3 regions of the Sporacetigenium sp. TC11 genome follow, and region 2 is predicted to be linked to each of the others. Evidence: riboswitches for the same ligand, from Rfam matches in the RefSeq annotation. Region 2 holds a riboswitch; each other region holds the start of a gene.

Region 1 (7,077 bases), 200 kb from region 2:
TTAATATAATAAAGCCTACTAATGCATATTTTGGACAAAAAGATGCTCAACAAGTGGCTGTAATAGAAAGAATGGTTGAAGATCTATATATTGATGTAAATATTATACCCTGTCCTATAGTTAGAGAAAAAGATGGACTTGCCTTAAGCTCTAGAAATGTGTATTTAAATGATAATGAGAGAAATCAAGCATTAATACTTTCAAAATCATTGTTTAAGGCTAAGGATATGTTTGTAAATGGATGTAGGGATGTAAGTATTTTAAAAGATTTTATAGAAAAAAACATAAAAAGTCAGCCTTTAGCAAATATAGATTATGTAGAAATACTAGATTCTAAGTCATTTAAAAATATAGATTTTATAAATAAGGATACTATAATAGCTGTAGCTGTAAGATTTGAAAAAACTAGATTAATAGACAATATATATTTAAAAGTTTAGTGTATAATAAAGACTGTTGATAATTTTATCAGCAGTCTTTATTTATTCACACAAATTCCATAAATGTTTGATAAAATAAGATAGAGGTGATAATATGAACAAAATTTTGGTAATTGAAGATGATATTGATATACAAGAACTAATAAAAGAATTTTTAGTAAGTCAAGAATATGAAGTAGATGTAGCAAGCGATGGTCTTGAAGGTATAAACATGTTTAACGAGAATGAATATAATTTAGTAATGCTAGATATAATGCTTCCTAATATAGATGGATATTCTCTTTGTAAGATGATTAGAGCCAAATCGGATGTACCTATTATTATGTTAACAGCATTAGACGATGAAAAAGATGAGGTTAAGGGATTTGAGTTAGGGGTTGACGATTATATTACAAAGCCATTTTCATTTAATATACTTATAAGAAGAGTTGAAGCTGTACTTAGAAGATATAACAAAGTAGATAACCTCAATATATTAAAATTTGAAGGAATACATATGGATATTGATGCCTATAAAGTGTATGTAGATGAAAATGAAATAGAGCTTACTACAAAAGAATTTGAGATATTAAAAATGTTACTTGAGAACATAGGAAAGGTTTTAAGTAGAGAGGTTATGTTAGACAAGTTATGGGGATATGAATACTACGGTGATGCAAGGGTTATAGATACACATATTAAAAACATAAGACAGAAAACGGGAATACAATATATAAAAACTGTTAAAGGAATAGGATATAAAATTGATAAGTAATTTAGTATATAAAATAAAAAATAATATAGCTTATAAAATATTTTTTATAACTAGCGCATTATTAGTGTCTATGGCCTTTATAATTTATACAACTATGTATATTGAATTACCTAATTATTATTATAGATATAAAGCAGAGAGTTTAGAAAAAGGGGTCAAGCAATTAGTAGGCAAAGTAGATACTTTAACATTTTTAGAATCAAAAGAGTTATTAGATGAATTTTGTGAAGAATATAATGTGCAACTTACTATTTACGATCTAGATGGAAACATATTGTATATACCTTTTAATGTTATCCAAATAGGAGGTATTTCATCACCGGCAACAACAGATGTATATAAAGAAAATCCAGATGAAAAATATATATATCTAGAAGCTTCACCTGTAAAATTTGAAGATATAGTAACGGTGTTTAAGGTTAATGCAACTTTGCAACCTATTGATGAAGCAGCTACTGTAATTTTAAGATTTGCACCTTATATAGGAGCTATTATTTTGTTAATGTGTATTATAAGTGGATATGTATATTCGAAAATAATATCAAAGCCACTTATACAATTAAATTTTGCAGCACAGAGAATGATTAAACTTGATTTTGATACGAAATGTAAAGTATATTCTCAAGATGAATTAGGCCAGCTTTCAAATAGCCTTAATGAACTTTCATTTAACTTACAAAACACTATGAATGAATTAACACAAGCAAATAAAAAACTAAGAAATGATATAGAAAGAGAAAGAGAGCTAGAAGAACAAAGAAAAATATTTGTAGCCACTATATCCCATGAATTAAAAACACCTATAACCGCTGTAAAAGGGCAACTTGAAGGTATGATACACAACATAGGATCTTATAAAGATAGAGATAGATACTTAAAAAGATCTTTTGATATTATGGAGCATATGGAAAAGTTAGTTTATGAAATGATGGAAATATATAAACTAGAGAACTCAGAATTTAAACCCAATATACAAAATATGAATATATCAAATATGGTATACGATATATCCAAAAGCTTTGAATACTTTTTAATATCTAAAGATCTTACTATAGTAAATAAAATACAAGATAATTTATATATAAAGGGTGACCAACAACTTATTAGAAAAGCAATATCAAATGTAGTTAGTAATGCTGTGAAATACTCAAAAGAGAAAGAAAAGGTAATTATCAGATTGTATGAAAGAGAAAACAAAGTAGTATTAGAAGTTTTAAATACTGGAGCATCTATAGAAGAAGAAAAACTAACTAAGGTTTTTGAACCTTTTTATAGATTAGAGAAGTCAAGAAATAGAAACACAGGAGGAAGCGGGTTAGGTCTTTATATAGTTAAGAAAATATTAGAATTAAATAATGTAAGTTATGAACTAAAAAATGTAGAGCAAGGAGTATTATTTACTATAATATTTTAAAATATATATTTACAAATTTATAATTTGTGTTATAATTAACTTTATTAAAAATAAATACAAAAAGATAGAGGTCGCGTTACCAAATAGTACTATTGTGGAGATAAGCACAGTGAAACGATAGGAAAGGTGTTGACGCCGAAATGTATAAATGATGCTTTAAGTTTATATGTTGGTGTTGTGTAAAATATGTACAACATTGTCACAAAGAGATTTGTGGAGAGCTATCTTAAGTTCGTGAATGCTAATAAGCAATATTTTTGAATTAGTATTTAAGGGCCTAAGGATAGTATGTTCCTTGGGCCTTTTTTATTACGAAGATTAAGATGTTACTGCAGAATCTCCATCTTATCAAAATTTATGGAGGGATTAATTATGATTGAGACAGTGAATGGGACGCTATACTTTGATGGATGTAATACTGTGGAGTTAGCTAAAAAATATAAAACACCGCTATATGTAGTTTCAGATAGTATATTAAGAGAAAAGGGAAGAGAAGTAAGAAATAGTTTTTTAAACAAATACGAAAATGTTAGAGCTGTTTATGCATCAAAAGCATTATTAAATTTAGCTATGTGTAAAATCGTACAAAGAGAAGGTCTAGGCCTAGACGTAGTTTCAGGAGGGGAATTATATATTGCTATAAGTTCTAATTTCCCTATGGAGGATATAATATTCCATGGAAATAATAAGTCAAAAGAAGAACTTATTATGGCGGTTAAGTATGGAGTAGGTAGAATAGTAGTAGATAGCTTAAGTGAGTTAGAGTTATTAGAAGAAATTTGTAAGAATTTAAACAAAGAGGCTAATATATTATTTAGAATTACTCCAGAGGTAAGTGCTAATACTCATAGACATATAAGTACAGGACAAAAAGATTCGAAGTTTGGAATTCCATTACTTCAAATAGATGAGGCTATAAAAATTGCTATATATTCAAATTATATAAATTTTAAAGGTATTCACTTTCATGTAGGATCTCAACTATTTTCAAATGAATCACACTTAAAAGCTTTAAGAGTAGCTATAGGTTGGATAGAACACATAAAAAATGAATATGACTATGAAATAGAGGACTTAAATATAGGTGGAGGATTTGGTATAAAATACGTTGAAGGAGATATAGAAGTTGGTTTAAATGAGTTTTTAGAACCAGTAATGAATGAATTAGAATGTGAATTTGAAAGAAGAAATTTAAAAAGACCGTGTGTAATAATAGAGCCAGGTAGATGGTTTGTAGGAAGCGCTGGAATAACATTATATAATGTAGGAAGTATAAAAAATATAGAAGGCGTTAGAAAATATGTATCAATTGATGGAGGACTAAGCGATAATCCAAGAGTTGCACTCTATGATGCTAAATACTCTGCAATAGTTGCAAATAAGGCTAATACTATAGAAAAAGAAATAGTAACAATAGGTGGAAAATGCTGTGAATCAGGTGATATACTTATAAGAGATATAGAGCTACCTATAGTAGAAAGAAACGATATATTAGCTGTATTAAATACAGGTGCATATAATGACTCAATGGCTAGTAATTACAATAAAGCACTAAGACCTGCTATTGTTCTAGTAAGTGAAGGAAATAGCTATGTTATCAAAAAAAGAGAAAGTTATGAAGATTTAATATCTAAGGATGTTATTCCACAGTGTTTAATAAACCTAGATGAAGTTGCATATAGTGAAATAATTTAAAACCTTATTGTGGATTTTTCCACAATAAGGTTTTTTGTTTTTTATTAACTTGATCTATATACATCTAATCCTACTCCAAGTAAGGACGATAATACAACTAAAGCAAAAAGAGCTATTAGATAGACTCTATCAAAGTCCTTACTAGCAATACTTTTCTCCCCAGCATAGATACAAAATAAGAGTATACTACCTAATACAAATATTATATATGACCCCATACCAAAAGTATTTATAAAAGACTGAATAATGTTAAAAAAAGCGTTAGAATTATTCATAGAATCCCCACCCCACAAAGTAATAATTAGCAATTAAAATATAAATAGTTATATATTTAAAAATATTCAACTATATATAATACTATAGAAAGAATTATATATAGTTGAATATTTTTAAATATTGTAAAAAATCTGAAAATTCAAAAGGCTTGTTATACAATATTTTATGCAGGGGGAAGTAACTTGAGTCATATAAAAAATATAAAAATAGAAAATTTTAGAAAGCTAAAAAGTATAGAGCTAAAAGACACAAAAGATATAAATATACTAATAGGAGAAAACAACAGCGGAAAAACTAGTATACTTGAATCAATAATGTTTTTAGAATATCCAAATGATATAAATAGATTGATTTTATTATATAAAGTAAGAGAAGTATTAAAAAATAACGAAAAATCAAGTTGGTATAAATCATTTATAAACATGTTTAATAAAGAATTTGATAAAAAAAATATATCTTTGAGTGGTGAGGTTGAAAATAAGAAAATACAAATAAGTATAGATGGATATGAAGAATATCTATTTAGATTAGCGGAAGAAGAACTTCCTGTGTCAGTGTTTAGTGGAAAATACAAATTAATTATAAATAATAAGGAATATGAGAAAAAATTTTCAGTAAGAGAAGATGATTACGAAATCTTATACCAAGATAATAATTCGTTTATTCCTATGAAGTATATATCTCCTATAGACCACTATATGCAAAGTAGATATGTTGAGTATATAAGTAAATCTATAAAGCTAGGGAAAAAACAAGATATACTGGAAATGATGAAAATATTTGATAAAAATATAGATGGCTTTGATTTAATAACAGAAAACAATATTACATCTTTATATATTAATCATAAAATAAATGGAATTTTACCTATATCTGCATTTGGTGATGGAATAAAAAAAGCTATAACAATATCATCATCAGTAATAGAAGCTATAGATGGAATCCTACTTATAGATGAAATAGAAACTGCAATACATGCAAGAGCCCTTAAGGATTTCTTTAAATGGCTTATGGAAATATGTAAAAGATACAATACACAGATATTCTTAACTACTCATAGTATAGAAGCTATAGATGCATTAATAGAGGGCGGCATAGATTATATAGCTGATATAGCATGCTATAGATTAGAGAGTGATAATCATGATACTTACGTTAATAGATTTTCAGGGGAGCAATTATATAGTATAAGATCTAATATGGGTTTGGATGTGAGATGATATGAGATATTATTATTTTTTAGTTGAAGGTCCTCATGATGAGGCTGCTATTGGGAAGGTACTTCAAATATTAGGATTAAGACAAATAAAAAATAAAGAAGATACACCTTATATATGGCAAGGATTAATTCCAAATAAATATCCTTTTATTGAGGGTAGATTAGAGAAAATAAGTCCTATTCCAGATTTTTATAAGTCTGAAGATGTATGTGTTGCTATAAAAGCAGCTTTAGGAGAAACGAGAATAATATCAGAACTAAATAACACTATAGCAATAATGCAAAGAGAACAATTAAAGCAATTAAATGGAATATTAGTAGTATGTGATGCAGACAACAAAAGCGCCAATGAAAAGTACAATGATTTCATATTAAATATAACAAAAAGAAAAGAATTAAATTTTGATGAATCTTGCTTTATAAATAGAGAAGGATATTTTAAAGATATAAAAATAAAATGTGATATTTATGTATTTCCTAATAATAAAGACAGTGGAACTCTAGAAGATATATTATTGGAAGGAGCAAAAGTTCAATACGATGATTTATTAGAAAATGCTTTAAACTATATAGAAAATGTTGATAATAAGTACAAAAGTAAACTGTCAGTTTCAAAAAATAAAAAGGCAATTATAGGAAGTATGGCCAGTGTATTAAGTCCTGGAGTTGCAAATCAAGTTTCTATAAAAAATGATAAATGGATAGATCAGAGTAATATATTTAAAAGTGAAAAAATACAAATATTATATAAATTTATTGAGAATTTTATAAAGGATTAATAAAATCCGCATAAATAGATACTTTATAATCTATTTATGCGGATTTTAACTTGCACATTTCTAAAACTCTAAGCATATCATATTTATAAATCTATATATTATAATATTTAGATAAAATAATTTGGGGGGGTTGTTATGGTGTCATTTAACATTAAGACTAATCGTGCATTTACATTTATTAGAAAATGGGCATGGATTTTTACTTTGTTAGTAGCTCTAGGTGGGCTTTACTATCCTAGGTTAGGTATTTTGGTTTTACCTATTATGTTGTCACTCACTATTATGTCTTTTTTCAAGGGTAGATATTGGTGCGGAAATTTTTGTCCACATGGAAGTTTATATGATACTGTTTTATTAAAATACAGTAAAAATAAAAAGATACCTAAATTTTTTAGAAGTAGAATACTAGGAATTTTATTTTTTTCCTGGTTTGGATTTAATATTATAAGAAAATTAATTAAAGTATCTTCAATTTATGGTACAGCACCGTTTTTAGATAA
Region 2 (7,077 bases):
CCCAAACAAAAAAGAGGTGCAAAATTTAGTTTCGCACCTCTTTTTTAACTCACTATAAATATAGATTTCTATTTCTAGCCTCTTAAGTCTTCCATTAATTTAGTTTTTTCCGCTGTTTTAGCATCTTTCATCTTAATTATCTTAGCAGGAGATCCCGCTACTACAGCTCCTTCAGGAACATCTTCAGTTACAACAGCTCCTGCTGCTACAACTGCTCCTTTCCCTATTTTTACACCTTCTAATATAACTGCATTAGCTCCTATTAAAACTTCATCTTCTACAATAACTGGACTAGCTGAAGGGGGTTCAAGTACACCTGCAACAACAGCACCTGCACCAAGGTGAACATTCTTACCTAAAGTTCCTCTTGCACCCACTACTGCATTCATATCAACCATAGTTCCTTCGCCTATTTCAGCCCCTATATTAAGTACTGCTCCCATCATTATAACAGCATTCTTTCCTATTGATACCATATCTCTTATAATTGCACCAGGTTCAATTCTAGCATTTTCATTAAGGTAATTATACATAGGTATAGCTGAATTTCTTCTATCAAACTCTATATGATAATCTACTATACTATCTTTATTTTCTTCTAACACTACTGTTATATCCTCGTGACCTCCAATTAATACATAAGAACCTTCAACTCCAAATATTTTTACATTTTCATAATTCTCATCTTTTAATTCTCCATTTAAGTACACTTTAACAGGTGTTTTTTTTGTAGATTCTTTTATAAACTTTGCTATTTCATATGGATCTGTCATTTTCATCATTAGTCGATACCCTCCAAAATTATAAACTTACTATATCTTTCATATTGTAATATCCATTTTCTTTATTTACAATAAACTTTGCAGCTTTCATTGAACCTTGCGCAAATATCTCCTTTGATGAAGCTATATGATTTATTTCTACAACCTCATCTTTCCCAGCAAATATAACAGAGTGGTCCCCTACTATTGTTCCACCTCTTACAGCATGAATTCCTATTTCGCCTTCTTTTCTTTTTGCATCTACTCCATGTCTTCCATAATTAAACTCAGCGCTTGATAAAACATTTTTAATTTCATTAGCTATCATTAAAGCAGTACCACTAGGAGCATCTACTTTTTTATTATGGTGTTTTTCAACTATTTCTATGTCAAAATTAGTTAAGGCCTTAGCAGCTACTTCAACTAATTTTAACAATAAATTAACTCCAAGTGACATGTTAGAGCTGTGAAATATAGGAACTTCATTAGAAGTTTCTTTTATCATATCAAGTTCTTCATCGCTGTATCCAGTTGTTGCAATTACCATAGGAGTTTTTGTATTTTTAGAATAAGTTAACAAATCTTTTAGACTTTCAGGATTTGAAAAGTCAATAATAACGTCTGCTTTTTCTTTAATATCTAATATACTTGAATATATAGGATAAGTTATATTTTCAGCTTGAAACTTAGATACTCCTGCAAGTAATTCAAAATCTTTGTCTTCATTTATTGAGTCTGTTAAGACTTTTCCCATTTTTCCAAGGGAACCATTAACGATAACTTTAATCATATGTTTCTCCTAACTATACAATAATTTATACTAGTTTAAATCCATAATTAATTAATTCTTTTTTTAGAACCTCTAAGTTACATTCACTCATTTCAACAAGAGGAAGTCTAAGCTCACCCATTTCAAATTCTAATAAATTCATAGCTGTTTTAACTGGAATAGGGTTTACTTCTATAAATAAAGCATCTATTAAAGGTTTCATATCAAGTTGTAACTTTCTAGAACCTTCAATATCACCTTCAAAATACTTAGAGACTAAATCATGTGTATCTTTAGGGCATATATTTGCAACTACTGAAATCACTCCAACTCCACCTAAAGATAAAAGAGGTAAAATCATATCGTCATTTCCTGAGTATATTGCAAAACCTTCTGGAACTAATCTTCCCATTTCAGCAACTTGTGCTATATCTCCACTAGCTTCTTTTATTGCTATTATATTTTTTATCTTAGCTAGTTCAACAAGAGTTGATGGTTGTATATTAACTCCTGTTCTACCTGGTACATTATAAGCTATTATAGGTATATTTACTGAGCTTGCAATAGCTTCAAAGTGAGCTATTACGCCCCTTTGAGTGGACTTGTTATAATATGGTGTTATTACTAAAAGACCATCAACTCCATATTCTTCCGCTTTTTGACTTAAGTGTATTGAATGAGCAGTATTATTTGAACCTGTTCCTGCTATTACAGGAATTCTTTTATTAGTTTTTTCAACTACATATTTTATTACTTGAAGTTGTTCTTCGTCACTCATTGTAGATGCTTCTCCAGTAGTGCCACAAACGATTAAAGCATCTGTATTGTTTTCTATATGATATTCTACAACTTCTCCAAGCTTTTCAAAATTTACCTTACCATCCTTAAAAGGAGTAACTAAAGCAACCCCAGATCCTTTAAATAACATAAAAATCATCCCTTCTATACTAAATTATATTTTAATAAAAGCTCAGCTATTTGAACTGTATTAGTTGCAGCACCTTTTCTTATGTTGTCAGCAACTACCCACATATTAATACCATTATCTAAACTAAAATCTCTTCTAATTCTTCCAACATATACCTCATCTTTTCCTTCAACATTCAATGCTAGTGGATACTCATTTTTATCTAGATTATCAACTACTACTACTCCTTCAGTATTTCTTAAAATGTTGAATACTTCTTCAATTTCAAATTCTTTTTCAAACTCTACATTTATAGATTCACTATGTCCATAAAATACTGGAACCCTTACTGTTGTAGCTGTTACTTTAAGATCGTAATCGTTTAATATTTTTTTAGTTTCTTCTATCATTTTCATTTCTTCTTTAGTATAGCCATTGTCCATGAATACATCTATATGAGGTATACAGTTATAAGCTATCGGATGAGGATACAGTTTATTTTCATTTCCTTTTACCCCTTCTTGTAGATCTGTAATACCTTTAACTCCAGATCCAGCAACTGCTTGATATGTTGAATACACTATTCTTTTGATTTTAAATCTATCATGCAAAGCCTTTAGTGGAACTACTGCTTGAATAGTTGAGCAGTTAGGATTAGCTATTATTCCATTGTGGTTTTTTACTTCCTCTGGGTTAACCTCAGGAACTACTAGAGGAATATCCTTATCCATTCTCCAAGCACTACTATTGTCTACAGCAATAACTCCTTTTTCTCTAGCAATAGGTGCATATTTTTTACTAATATCTCCCCCTGCTGAAAATAGAGCAATGTCGATCCCCTTATCAAATGAATTTTCATTTAGTTCTTCAATTATGTAGTCCTTACCCTTAAATTGAACAGTTTCCCCAGCGGATTTTTTTGATGCAAGTAAATATAAATTTTCTATAGGAAAATCTCTTTCTTCTAGAACTTTTAAAAATGTTCTTCCTACCATACCAGTGGCACCTACTATTGCTACATTTACTTTTTTCATACCAATCACCTCAACAAATTTTTTAAAATTACTTTTTGATATTAAAAAACAGCCATGAGCAAAAGGTTCTCATGACTGTTTTATATAAAAAAATACAATTTTATACAAAGCAAATCCCTTTTGCCCCAACATGATATAGCGCGCGTTTAGAAAACTGGGCGGTAATCTAAAAACAGTACTATGCTTATTAAACATAGTCCCAACACATAAAATTTATGCATTTCGGCGGTTGCACCTTTCCTATACAGTACTCTTTACTCCCGCGGCCTCTATATCATATTGTTTATATTATTAACTTGTTTTTCTATTATTAATAGCAATCTTAACAAGTATTACAGTAATAGTCAATAATATTTCTCAAAATAATATTAATTTATTATTTTATAATTTTAGTCTTCTATATTTTCCCCTATATTATAAGCTTTTCTAAGTAATTTATCATTATGTCTAGTAGAATCTTTTTCAAATGCCTTAGTAGATATAATAGTCTTATGTATTTCAAGTCCCATACCTTTTAAGTGCTTAGCTGTATATCTAAAATAATTTCCAAATATAAAAGAAAATGGAGCTGCTTGTGAATATACCATTATAAGCTTTTTCTTTCCAAACCTTGGAGTATGACTTACTTTATCTATTTCTGTTAAAGGGTAAAATCTATCTAATAATAACTTTGTTTGCGCTGATACTTGGCAGATATATACAGGTGAACCTATTATAATATAATCCGCATTTTTTACATCTTCATAAACTTCAGTCATATCATCTTTGATAATACAACTATTGTGTTTTCTACAATAAAGACATCCCTGACACCCTTTTATATTCATATCATTTAAATAATAAATTTTACTTTTTACATTATTTTTAGCAGACCCATTTATTACTTCTTGAACTAATGTATCTATATTTCCATTTTTTCTCGGGCTTCCTACAAAAGCCACTACATTTGCCATATATATTCCCCCTACTTCATGTCTTTATTAAAATATTCTAAGTTTGAATATACTCTCTTTAAATAAGATTCAAATTTAACTATCTCTTCATTAGTAAATCCTTTGTAATATATATTTCCCATAGTTTTTACTACTTCTTCATATTCAGAAACTATATCGTCAGACTTCTTATTAAGAGAAATCAATGTCTTTCTTTTATCCTCAGTACTTATTTCTTTATTTATATATCCACCCTCTTCTAACCTATCTAACATACTTGTAAGAGTTGATTTTCCTAGTGATAACTCATTTCCTAAATCATTTATAGCTATCTGTCCTTTTTTATTTAATACAAATAATATTTTGCCCTGAGCATTATTTATCTCTTTTACTTTTTTAGATTTTAATAACCTGGTGAACAATCTTCCAGACAAGAAGTTTATTTTACTTATTAATAACCCACCTAATCTACCTTCAGTCAATATTATCACCCTTTCTAACTTATTATATAGTACTATATAGTACCATCTTAGTCAAATTCATTTTATCTTCTAAATATAACAAATGAATCTGCAAGATTATAAATCTACAAAAAATAAAAGTACTTATGAATTTTTATACTCATAAGTACTTTTCATAACTTCATATATCAAATTATAAAACAACTAAAATAAACTACGTCCGAAAATAACTAATAAAACAACTATAGCTATAATTATAAAGAATATAAATTTTGAAATATTACCTGATACATTTGATATTTTACCAAAGCCGAATAATCCAGCTATTACTGAGATTACTAAAAAAATCAAAGCCCATTTAAGCATTAAAATCACTCCTTTATTTGATGATTTGTTAACTTCTTAATGGTATATTTGTATTTATTTTTAACTATAAATAATATTTTTAGTCTAAAATTTTATAATAATATTTTGAATTTAGACACACAAAAAGCCTGCCTCTTAAATGATCTTAAAAATCATTTTGAGACAGACCAAATATTTATCTATTTATTTGGAGTGAATGTGCAGTATCCAACTTTATCACAATCGTCTTTCATTTTTTCCCATGCTTCTTTTTCAGTTATAGATTCCATAGCTGTTGGATAAAGTATATAGTTTTCTTTAAATATATGATCTCTTAAGTGGAATACTATATACTTAGCTGCTTCATCTAATTTTTCTTTAAACTCAGCAAAGTCCATTTCTGAAACTTTTTCTGCCAATTCTTTTATTGTATGTTTTCTTTCTCTTAAATCATCATGTTCCATTCTCATTATTCTAGTTGGTCCTGTTATTTGTCTATTTTCCATTGCTATAAACAATACATCTTCTTCTCTTTTGTGATGTGGCTCTGCACCTAGTAAGTTTTCTGCTAATTCTCCTAATCTATTAAATATAGGATCTTCTTTGTATGAATCCATTTTTTGAATGTGTATATTTGCTTCATCAAGTTCTGATAGGAATTTTAGTATTTCATCATGTTCAATTATTAATGTATGAAGAACGTGACCTTCTTCAACTTGAGCTCTAAGTTTTTCAAGTTCATCTTTTAATACTTCCATGTGTATATCACATAAATGTCTTAAATCTTCAGGTTTCATGCCTTCTTCAATTAGCTTTTGCTCAGCCATTGATAATTCTAGTGGATTTATGTCAGCTACTAATTCAAGTGCTATTTTTCTGTTTTCTTCAGTTGCACCTTCAATGTTTAATTTTTTTAATATTGCTGCTAATTTATCTATTTTTTTCATATAAAACACCCCTTATTTTTATATTTTAAATTTATTTAAATTTGATAATTTTATTATACAAATAATTTGCTTTTAATTCTGTGACTGAAATCAAACTGTGTAAATTTATTTGTATTAATGTTGTGACCTTATCTATAATCAAATTATAATAAAATCAAAAAATAAAAGGCGTATCCTACGTTACATAATAAAATACTAGACAAAATACCATTAAATATCACTTATTACTTTATGACAACTTCTTTTGTTATATTCCCTAGTTATAGCCTTGGAGTTGCAAGTTTTAACACATTCTCCGCATAATATACATTCAATGTTTTCCATATTATCTGTTTTAACCATCGTTGATACATCTAAACTCATAGGACATACCTTGTTACATTTTTTACATCCTATACAATTATCTTTGTGTGAATACATGTTTAATGAGGTTAGATTTATTTTGTTTTTTATCTTAGTCCCTAATATATTTAAAATAGACATAGGACAAATATATCTACATGTTGCTCTTTTTCCTAAAAATATAGGAAGTATTGAAAGTAATACTACAATTACCAAATATCCTATAAACTTTTGTACATTATCTACTGAAATAAACTTTTCTGTTAAATAAAGTAAATCTATATTAAAGTTGCCTATATTTTTAGCAAATATAATTACTATTGTACCTAACCACACTATCCCAATTACATGTTTGGTTTTTTTAAGCCAATAAACTTCTTTTAGTGGCTTTTTTTCACAGAAATCTATTATCATTTGTAGCCCTCCATATGGACATACATAAGAACAAAATGCCCTTCCCATAAACAAGGAACTAACAAGCATAAACATCCAAAGGAAAAAAGCTCCCCCTAAAACATTATTTACTAAACCATCTATTATCAAATAAGGTGAAAAGTAATTAAGTGTAACTATCAGTGT
Region 3 (7,077 bases), 140 kb from region 2:
CTTATATTCTAAAGGTTCATAATTACTTAAAATATATGTTCTATCTTTATTAAGATCTATATTCTCTATTGAATTTGACTTTAATGAATTAGTATATAATGCTACAACTTTTCCATTATCAATACCAACCATTGCAAATTTATTTTTATATTGATTATATACATACCAATTAAATCCATATTCACTTAGATCTATTCTTGAAGGATTTCCTATTGCTGATATAACTTTACTTTCTATGTCTCCTAAGTTTATTTTATCAAAATTATCTATTTTCGTATTCAATGTACTTGACTGTACAACAGGTTCTACTTGATTTATATCCTCATCTAATTTATTTTGATTTGATTTAATTGTATATTTATCTTTTAATAATTCTTCTTTTATTAAATCTATATTTTCTCCTAATAATATAGCATTATCTACGCTCTCATTATAAATATCTTTAAAATCTACGTTAGTATAAACATTCAATATATAAATTAATATAATAAAGAATGCAATTTTTTTCATAAAAACCACTTCCTGTCCAAATATTCATTTATTACCTAATTATATACACTTAAGTGTATATATATACCTTATAAATGAGTAAGGAACAGTATATGTAATTTTTATTTTCCATTTACCTTTGAATTTACAAACCACCCCATAATTATTATTCCTAAAGTTGATTCTATTCCTATTAATATTCTAGCTGCGTTAGTTAAAGGAACAATGTCTCCATATCCTAAGGTAGTTATAGTGACCATGCTTAAATACAACATTCTAGGAAAGTATAATTTAAATCTAGCTATGGAATTTTCTTTATTTCTACTAGGCAATCCATCTGTATTATTTATAAATTCATTTATATTTTTTTCTAATTTATTTGATAATTTAAGTCCTATAAGTTCTTTTTTTATGTTATTCCCTTGTACATAAAATATTTGAGAAAAATTTATATTTTTCAGTTCTGGTATATAAGTAGTATTATCTTTAAAACTAACTCTTCCTAATCTATAAACATGGTCCCCTTTGGCAAATTTATCTTCTCTGTTAACTTTAAAATAAAAGGTAGTTGTATATTTCGTTTCAAAATCTGACATATTTCTAATAAGGACAGATATATCAAAAATTAATTCATCTACGTTTAAATTTATTTTTTTTACTTCTAAGTCATCTATGCAAAATATCCAGTTTTTATTTTCATCTAAGTATATAACACTGGATTTATAATATTCTCTAAAATTTTCAGTTATAGAGGTGTTTATTTCACTTTCTATTACCATTAGTTCTTCATTTAATATGTTCTCATATTTTGAAGTGGAATGATAAAACTGGTTTACTATACTAGTATAGGTAATGGCAAAAAATAATACAGTAAGCAGATATAAAAATATAAACTTAATAGATATCTTTGTATTATTAGTGAATTTATATTTCATAAGATATCCCCCTAAAATTACTTATTTATTATCAAAATTCAAATAAAAAATGACTATATTTATACTTATGTTAAATATAGTCATTTTAATTTATATAAAATATATTTATTTAATTTTTATATTTTAGTATTTATCTATTTTGTCCATTATTACTTGTAATTTACTAGCTTGAGAACCACATTCTTCTGCGAAATCTTTAAACATTGAAGCTACTTTCTTATCTTCTACTTGTTTTGAATATGTTTCATAGTCACGTACATTCTCCTGAGCATCTAATAATTTTTTCATAACTATATCGCGAGTGTTCATTTGCATAGTTTCTCTACCTCCTGTATTTTTGTTATTATTTTTTACATACAAGGTAATTATTATACATTTATAAAATACAAAATTAAAAACTATTTTTAAATAAAAAAAATAATTAATTTCAAAAGCTCGCCAAAAGCGAGCTCTATATGTTCTTTATGTTGTTTATTATATTTTCTCTTTCTTTTAGCTCATTATGTGCTTGTTTTAAAGTAATAGATTCAAAAGCTATTGTATCTCCTGGCTTTGCTTGGGCTATTTTGTACAAATCGACAGATATAACATTAGCTATTTTTGCATATCCTCCTGTTGTTTGTCTATCTACCATCATTATTATAGGTTGACCATCGTTTGTTACCTGTATAGACCCTAATGTTATTCCTTCTGATATTATATCTCCATTGTATATATGGTTTATAATAGGCCCTTGAAGCCTCACTCCCATCCTATCGGATTTTTCTGTAACAATATATTCTTCATTTAAAAATGAAGCTATTCCTCCTTCTGTAAAATAATCATATTGAGGTCCCATTATAACCCTTACATTATGTTTATTAGTTTCATTTATATAAGACATTATATATTGCTTAGGTATAGATTTTTTATTTCCTTGTATACCACTATTTAATATTGTCAATACATCTTTACTTTTAAGGCAACTTCCTAAAACACCGTTACATTTATACCTTGTTAATACAGACCTACTATTTAAAAATTTATTGATGTTTATGCTTCCATTAAAAGCTATATAAGCCCTACATCCGCTTTTTAAATTATTAAAGCTAAGTATATCTCCTTTATTAACATTTATACTTTCCCACATATTTATCTCTTCGTTATTTATACAGGGTGATAAGTTTCCACCAGTTATAGCTATAGTCATGTTATCTATAAATTCTATAGTTGGACCTATCATGGTTATTTCAAGTACAGCTTCATCTTCTTCATTATCTACTAATATATTAGCAGTTCTATAGGAGAATATATCCATAACTCCACCTTCTGGTATTCCATACTTTTGATATCCTATACGCCCACTATCTTGTACAGTAGTAAAAAACCCTGGATTCACTATTTTAACTCTTCCCATTTTTTACACCTCCTCATTTTGAGTAGATTTTATACTCATAAGTTCTTTTTTCTATTTTTTCTTCTATTTTTTTATATTCGATTTCTGTTATAGGTTTAAATTTCACATAATCTCCCTGATTTAGAATAATTATAGGGTTCCTATTCGGATCAAATAGTTTAAGAGGAGTCTTACCTATTATTTGCCATGTACTCGGCGAATCAACAGTATATATTCCAGTTTGTACCCCTCCAATACCTATAGATCCAGAACTTATATTATTTCTTACTTTTTTGTATTTCGGTACAGTTATACTATTTTCTACCTTTCCTAAATACGGAAATCCAAAAGTAAATCCCAACATATATATATAATATTCTTTAGATGAATGAATATCTATAACATTTTGTACACTTAATCCATTGTGTTTCGCTACGTTTTCTATATCAATGCCAACTTCTCTGCCGTATAAAACAGGTACTTCTACTACATTCGGTTTAGGAATATTTATATGTTCTATTGTTTTTTCTAAATATTTAATCTCATTTTGTAATTTTATTATATCTATTACTATAGGATTATATATTACTAGAAGTGATCTGTATGAAGGTATCATTTCTACTATGCCTTTTATGTCGCTTAAATTTATAGCTATCATCATAGACCTTACTTGAGTACCTATTTTTTCACTTATTTTGTTTTCGAATTCAATTATTAATCCTCTGTCGCCTGATAAAAGATACTTAGTTTTAGTTACCATAGTATACCCCCTAAAATTCAAGCTATTACCTATAATTATTCACAAATATATTTGTTTATGTATATTCTGTATAGGTATAGATATCAATTTTCATAAAAAATATTAGAATATTCATAAATTCAAGTATTAATTTATAAAAGCATTAATTTTGCACAGAATATTATACTTCAAGTCTGCATTCAATAAGTCCTATTATTAAATATCCTATTAACACTTCTATATTGTAGCGTTTTGGCATATTTGCAACGAATATTTTTCTACTTTTACAATTTTTCGACTTTTTGTGATTATTTTCTACAATTTTATCTTGCCTATTTACATTTTTTAAATTTCTGTTATAATATGATTCATACCAAATAACCGAATATAAAACTAAGATAGAGGCGCATTACCAAATAGTATTATTGTGGAGTTAAGCACTATGAAGCAATATGAAAGGTGTTAATGCCGAAATGTATAAATGATGCTTTGAGTTTATATGTTGGGGTTGTATATAATATGTACAGTCCTGTCACAAGGAAACTTGTGGAGAGCTATCTTCAGATTATTGCATTAGATTTTATATCTAAACTAAAGCAAAGTCTAGGAGTAGTAGCATATCCATGTCTTATTACTTCTAGGCTTTTTTGTTGGTCTATTTTAGTCATCTATTCTTTTATTTAAATAATATTCTAGAGAATTGGAGGAAAAGTTTCATGACAAACACTAAGAAAAAAATGGGTTTAGTAATGGCAACAGCACTTGTTGTTGGAAATATGGTTGGTTCTGGTATATTTATGTTGCCTGCATCATTGGCATCTCAAGCTTCAATTTCAGCAACACTTATGGCCTGGGTTATAACAGGTCTTGGGTCTATACTTTTAGCTCTTTCATTCGGGAAGCTAAGTTCTAGATTCCCAAAAACTGGAGGACCTTATGAATATACAAAGCTTGCATTTGGTGAATTTACTGGATTTTTGAATGCATGGCTTTACTATAATGGATCTTGGATAGGAAATGCTGCGATAATATTAACATTAACTAGTTATGCTTCACTTGTATTTCCGATACTTTCTGATAATCCGTTAGTTTCATTTATATTTGGTTCTGCTATACTATGGATACTTACATTCCTTAATGTACTTGGAGCAAGAGAAGCTGGCAAGTGGCAAACTGCTTCAACTGTATTTAAAGTAGTATTATTTGCTGGATTTATTATAGTTGCTTTATTTAATTTTGATGCTTCTAACTTATATACATCTAATGCTTCAGCTTCTACGGGATTTGGTGGTCTTCCACTAGCTATAGCAACTACATTATGGGCATTTGTTGGACTTGAATCATCAACAGTTTCTGCAGGAGAAATAGAAAATCCTCAAAGAAATGTTAGATTAAGTACTATATACGGAATAATAATTACTATAGCTATATATTTATTGGTTTCAATTGCTGCTATGGGTGCTATGCCTCAAGATAAACTAGCTTCAAGTTCAGCTCCTATATCAGATATATTAGGTTTAATACTTGGAAGTAAAGCTGGTATAATAGTTTCTATATCTATAGTTATTGCTACACTTGGTAGTATTATAGGATGGATATTGACTACTGCAAATATAGCTTATGCTGCTGCGATTGATGGTGTTTTCCCAAAGATATTTGCCAAAACACATCCAAAATATAATACACCTTATATGGCATTAATAATATCTAGTATATTAACTAACTTATTATTATTAATGAATTTCCAAGGAGGATTAGTTTCAGCATTTAACTTCGCTATGTTATTAGCTACATTATCATATCTTCCAATATATGCAATGACTGCAGTAGCTGACATAATGTTAACAGGCAAAAATGTTAAAAATGTTACTACTTTTATAATAACAAGTATCGTACCTCTTTTAGGCTTTGTATACGCTTGCTATACTATATATGGTACTGGTGCAGAAACAGTTTTATGGGGCTTTATGTTAATGTTAATAGGTATGCCGTTTTATGTATATAACAAACTTAAAAATCAAAATTCAAAAACTCATATAAACAAAAAGAAAGCTGCTTAGCAGCTTCTTTTTATTTATAAGTATATTATAACTTATTCGTTCTATAGAAGTTATAATATACTTCTGATAAGCTTGGGCAATGAAACTGCTACAAAAACAAAAATAAAGAAGGCATTATACCTTCTTTAGATGTAAAGACAAAAATGTTATATACTTTGAATTATATATTCGATAATAAAACATTAATCCCTTCAATAATTCTAAAATTTCGAAAATTCATCTAATGTATTATTATTTTACTTCCTCTAGGAACATTATCATATATCCATTTTGCGTTTTCCGTAGCTAACCTTATACAACCATGGCTTAATTCTTGCCCTAACCTTCCATCTATAACATATTTTCCTGCAACATCATATAATATTGAGTGATATAAGTAATTCCCCTTTATTTGAGTTGCCCATTTAGCTTGATATCCTTTATTCATACCAAACTTAGGTATCTTATTGTCAACCTCATATTCTCCCGTTATAGTAGGTGTTGAAGGTTTCCCAATTGTACTTATCCATTTATGAAGTAGTTCCCACTTACCAGTTTGGATATTTTTTTTAAACACATAAGTATACTTAGTTTTTAAAGATGTTGTTAGGGCATAATTTGTTTTACTTTGTACTTTGTTTTCATTCATAAAATCTACCATATTTATATCAAATTTGGAATAATCCACATTAATCCCCCTTATATAGTAATGTTTATTTTATAATATGAAAATATATATTAAAGTGATATAAAAAATTCGCTACGCTCATGTCGCCAACGACCTTGAAAAGATGGTCCGTTGCTCAAGGTTAGCAGTTAGAAATTACAACTTATCCATAGACCGGATAAATTATAATTTTCTTATAATTAAAAAAAGAGACTTTCGCCTCTTATGTAATAATTCCTTTTGTTTTTAATTTATATTATATAAACTTTTATGTAAAGATTTTTTTGATTTACTCCATCTAGTTTGAGCTTTTTTAATACTATCCTTGTATTCTTCATGTAATTCTTTGTATTCTATTATAGACTTTTCTTGATCGTCAATAGGAACTAGATACATAGGTAATTCTTCAATATCACTTGGATTTATATTCATAACAGTTGTTCCTCTTTGCAAACTTTTTATTAAAACAATTCCTATAGGACTTTCAAATACAATTTTAGCATAATCTCCTAAAATATGTTTTTTAAATCTAACAACTATTATATTTGCAGAAGCTATTACTACTTTGTCATCTTTTTTTCTATATACAGCAAATTTATTTACTGTTCCTCTGCAAGTTAAAACTAAATCTCCATCTTCAAGTTCATATTTTTTTACTTTTCTTTCTTCCTCTTCTATAGTCTCCATATTATCAAACATTATTTCTCCATCTTCTATATCAGATATATTAAGGACATATATATTGCCAGGTTCTACATCATGTTTCATTATGGATTTACCTCTAAATACTTCTGCTATTTCCTTTATTCTTACTCTATCAAATTTATTATCTA

Evidence for each region. A riboswitch is a leader RNA that binds a small molecule or an ion and turns the genes downstream of it on or off. The one in region 2 is predicted to bind lysine.
Region 1: another riboswitch for lysine. It lies ahead of lysA (diaminopimelate decarboxylase); the one in region 2 lies ahead of ACUSRV_RS05650 (aspartate-semialdehyde dehydrogenase).
Region 3: another riboswitch for lysine. It lies ahead of ACUSRV_RS04915 (amino acid permease); the one in region 2 lies ahead of ACUSRV_RS05650 (aspartate-semialdehyde dehydrogenase).

What each region holds. Positions count from the first base shown of each region.
Region 1 covers NZ_JBYVNY010000002.1:343,489-350,565, forward strand. Annotated here, with positions in the region: gene panC (pantoate--beta-alanine ligase) at 1-440, shown strand, start outside; gene ACUSRV_RS04640 (response regulator transcription factor) at 535-1,194, shown strand; gene ACUSRV_RS04645 (sensor histidine kinase) at 1,184-2,608, shown strand; lysine riboswitch at 2,666-2,840, shown strand; gene lysA (diaminopimelate decarboxylase) at 2,981-4,303, shown strand; gene ACUSRV_RS04655 (hypothetical protein) at 4,348-4,578, opposite strand; gene ACUSRV_RS04660 (AAA family ATPase) at 4,762-5,799, shown strand; gene ACUSRV_RS04665 (DUF3226 domain-containing protein) at 5,801-6,577, shown strand; gene ACUSRV_RS04670 (4Fe-4S binding protein) at 6,713-7,077, shown strand, end outside.
Region 2 covers NZ_JBYVNY010000002.1:538,544-545,620, forward strand. Annotated here, with positions in the region: gene dapD (2,3,4,5-tetrahydropyridine-2,6-dicarboxylate N-acetyltransferase) at 75-782, opposite strand; gene dapB (4-hydroxy-tetrahydrodipicolinate reductase) at 802-1,551, opposite strand; gene dapA (4-hydroxy-tetrahydrodipicolinate synthase) at 1,577-2,458, opposite strand; gene ACUSRV_RS05650 (aspartate-semialdehyde dehydrogenase) at 2,473-3,471, opposite strand; lysine riboswitch at 3,600-3,751, opposite strand; gene ACUSRV_RS05655 (flavodoxin family protein) at 3,861-4,424, opposite strand; gene ACUSRV_RS05660 (MarR family winged helix-turn-helix transcriptional regulator) at 4,436-4,885, opposite strand; gene ACUSRV_RS05665 (DUF1328 domain-containing protein) at 5,069-5,230, opposite strand; gene ACUSRV_RS05670 (DUF438 domain-containing protein) at 5,410-6,156, opposite strand; gene ACUSRV_RS05675 (4Fe-4S binding protein) at 6,367-7,077, opposite strand, start outside.
Region 3 covers NZ_JBYVNY010000002.1:393,571-400,647, reverse strand. Annotated here, with positions in the region: gene ACUSRV_RS04940 (CAP domain-containing protein) at 1-510, opposite strand, end outside; gene ACUSRV_RS04935 (potassium channel family protein) at 612-1,424, opposite strand; gene ACUSRV_RS04930 (hypothetical protein) at 1,548-1,739, opposite strand; gene ACUSRV_RS04925 (5-oxoprolinase subunit C family protein) at 1,876-2,820, opposite strand; gene pxpB (5-oxoprolinase subunit PxpB) at 2,834-3,559, opposite strand; lysine riboswitch at 3,930-4,103, shown strand; gene ACUSRV_RS04915 (amino acid permease) at 4,255-5,598, shown strand; gene ACUSRV_RS04910 (L,D-transpeptidase) at 5,819-6,265, opposite strand; gene ACUSRV_RS04905 (N-6 DNA methylase) at 6,491-7,077, opposite strand, start outside.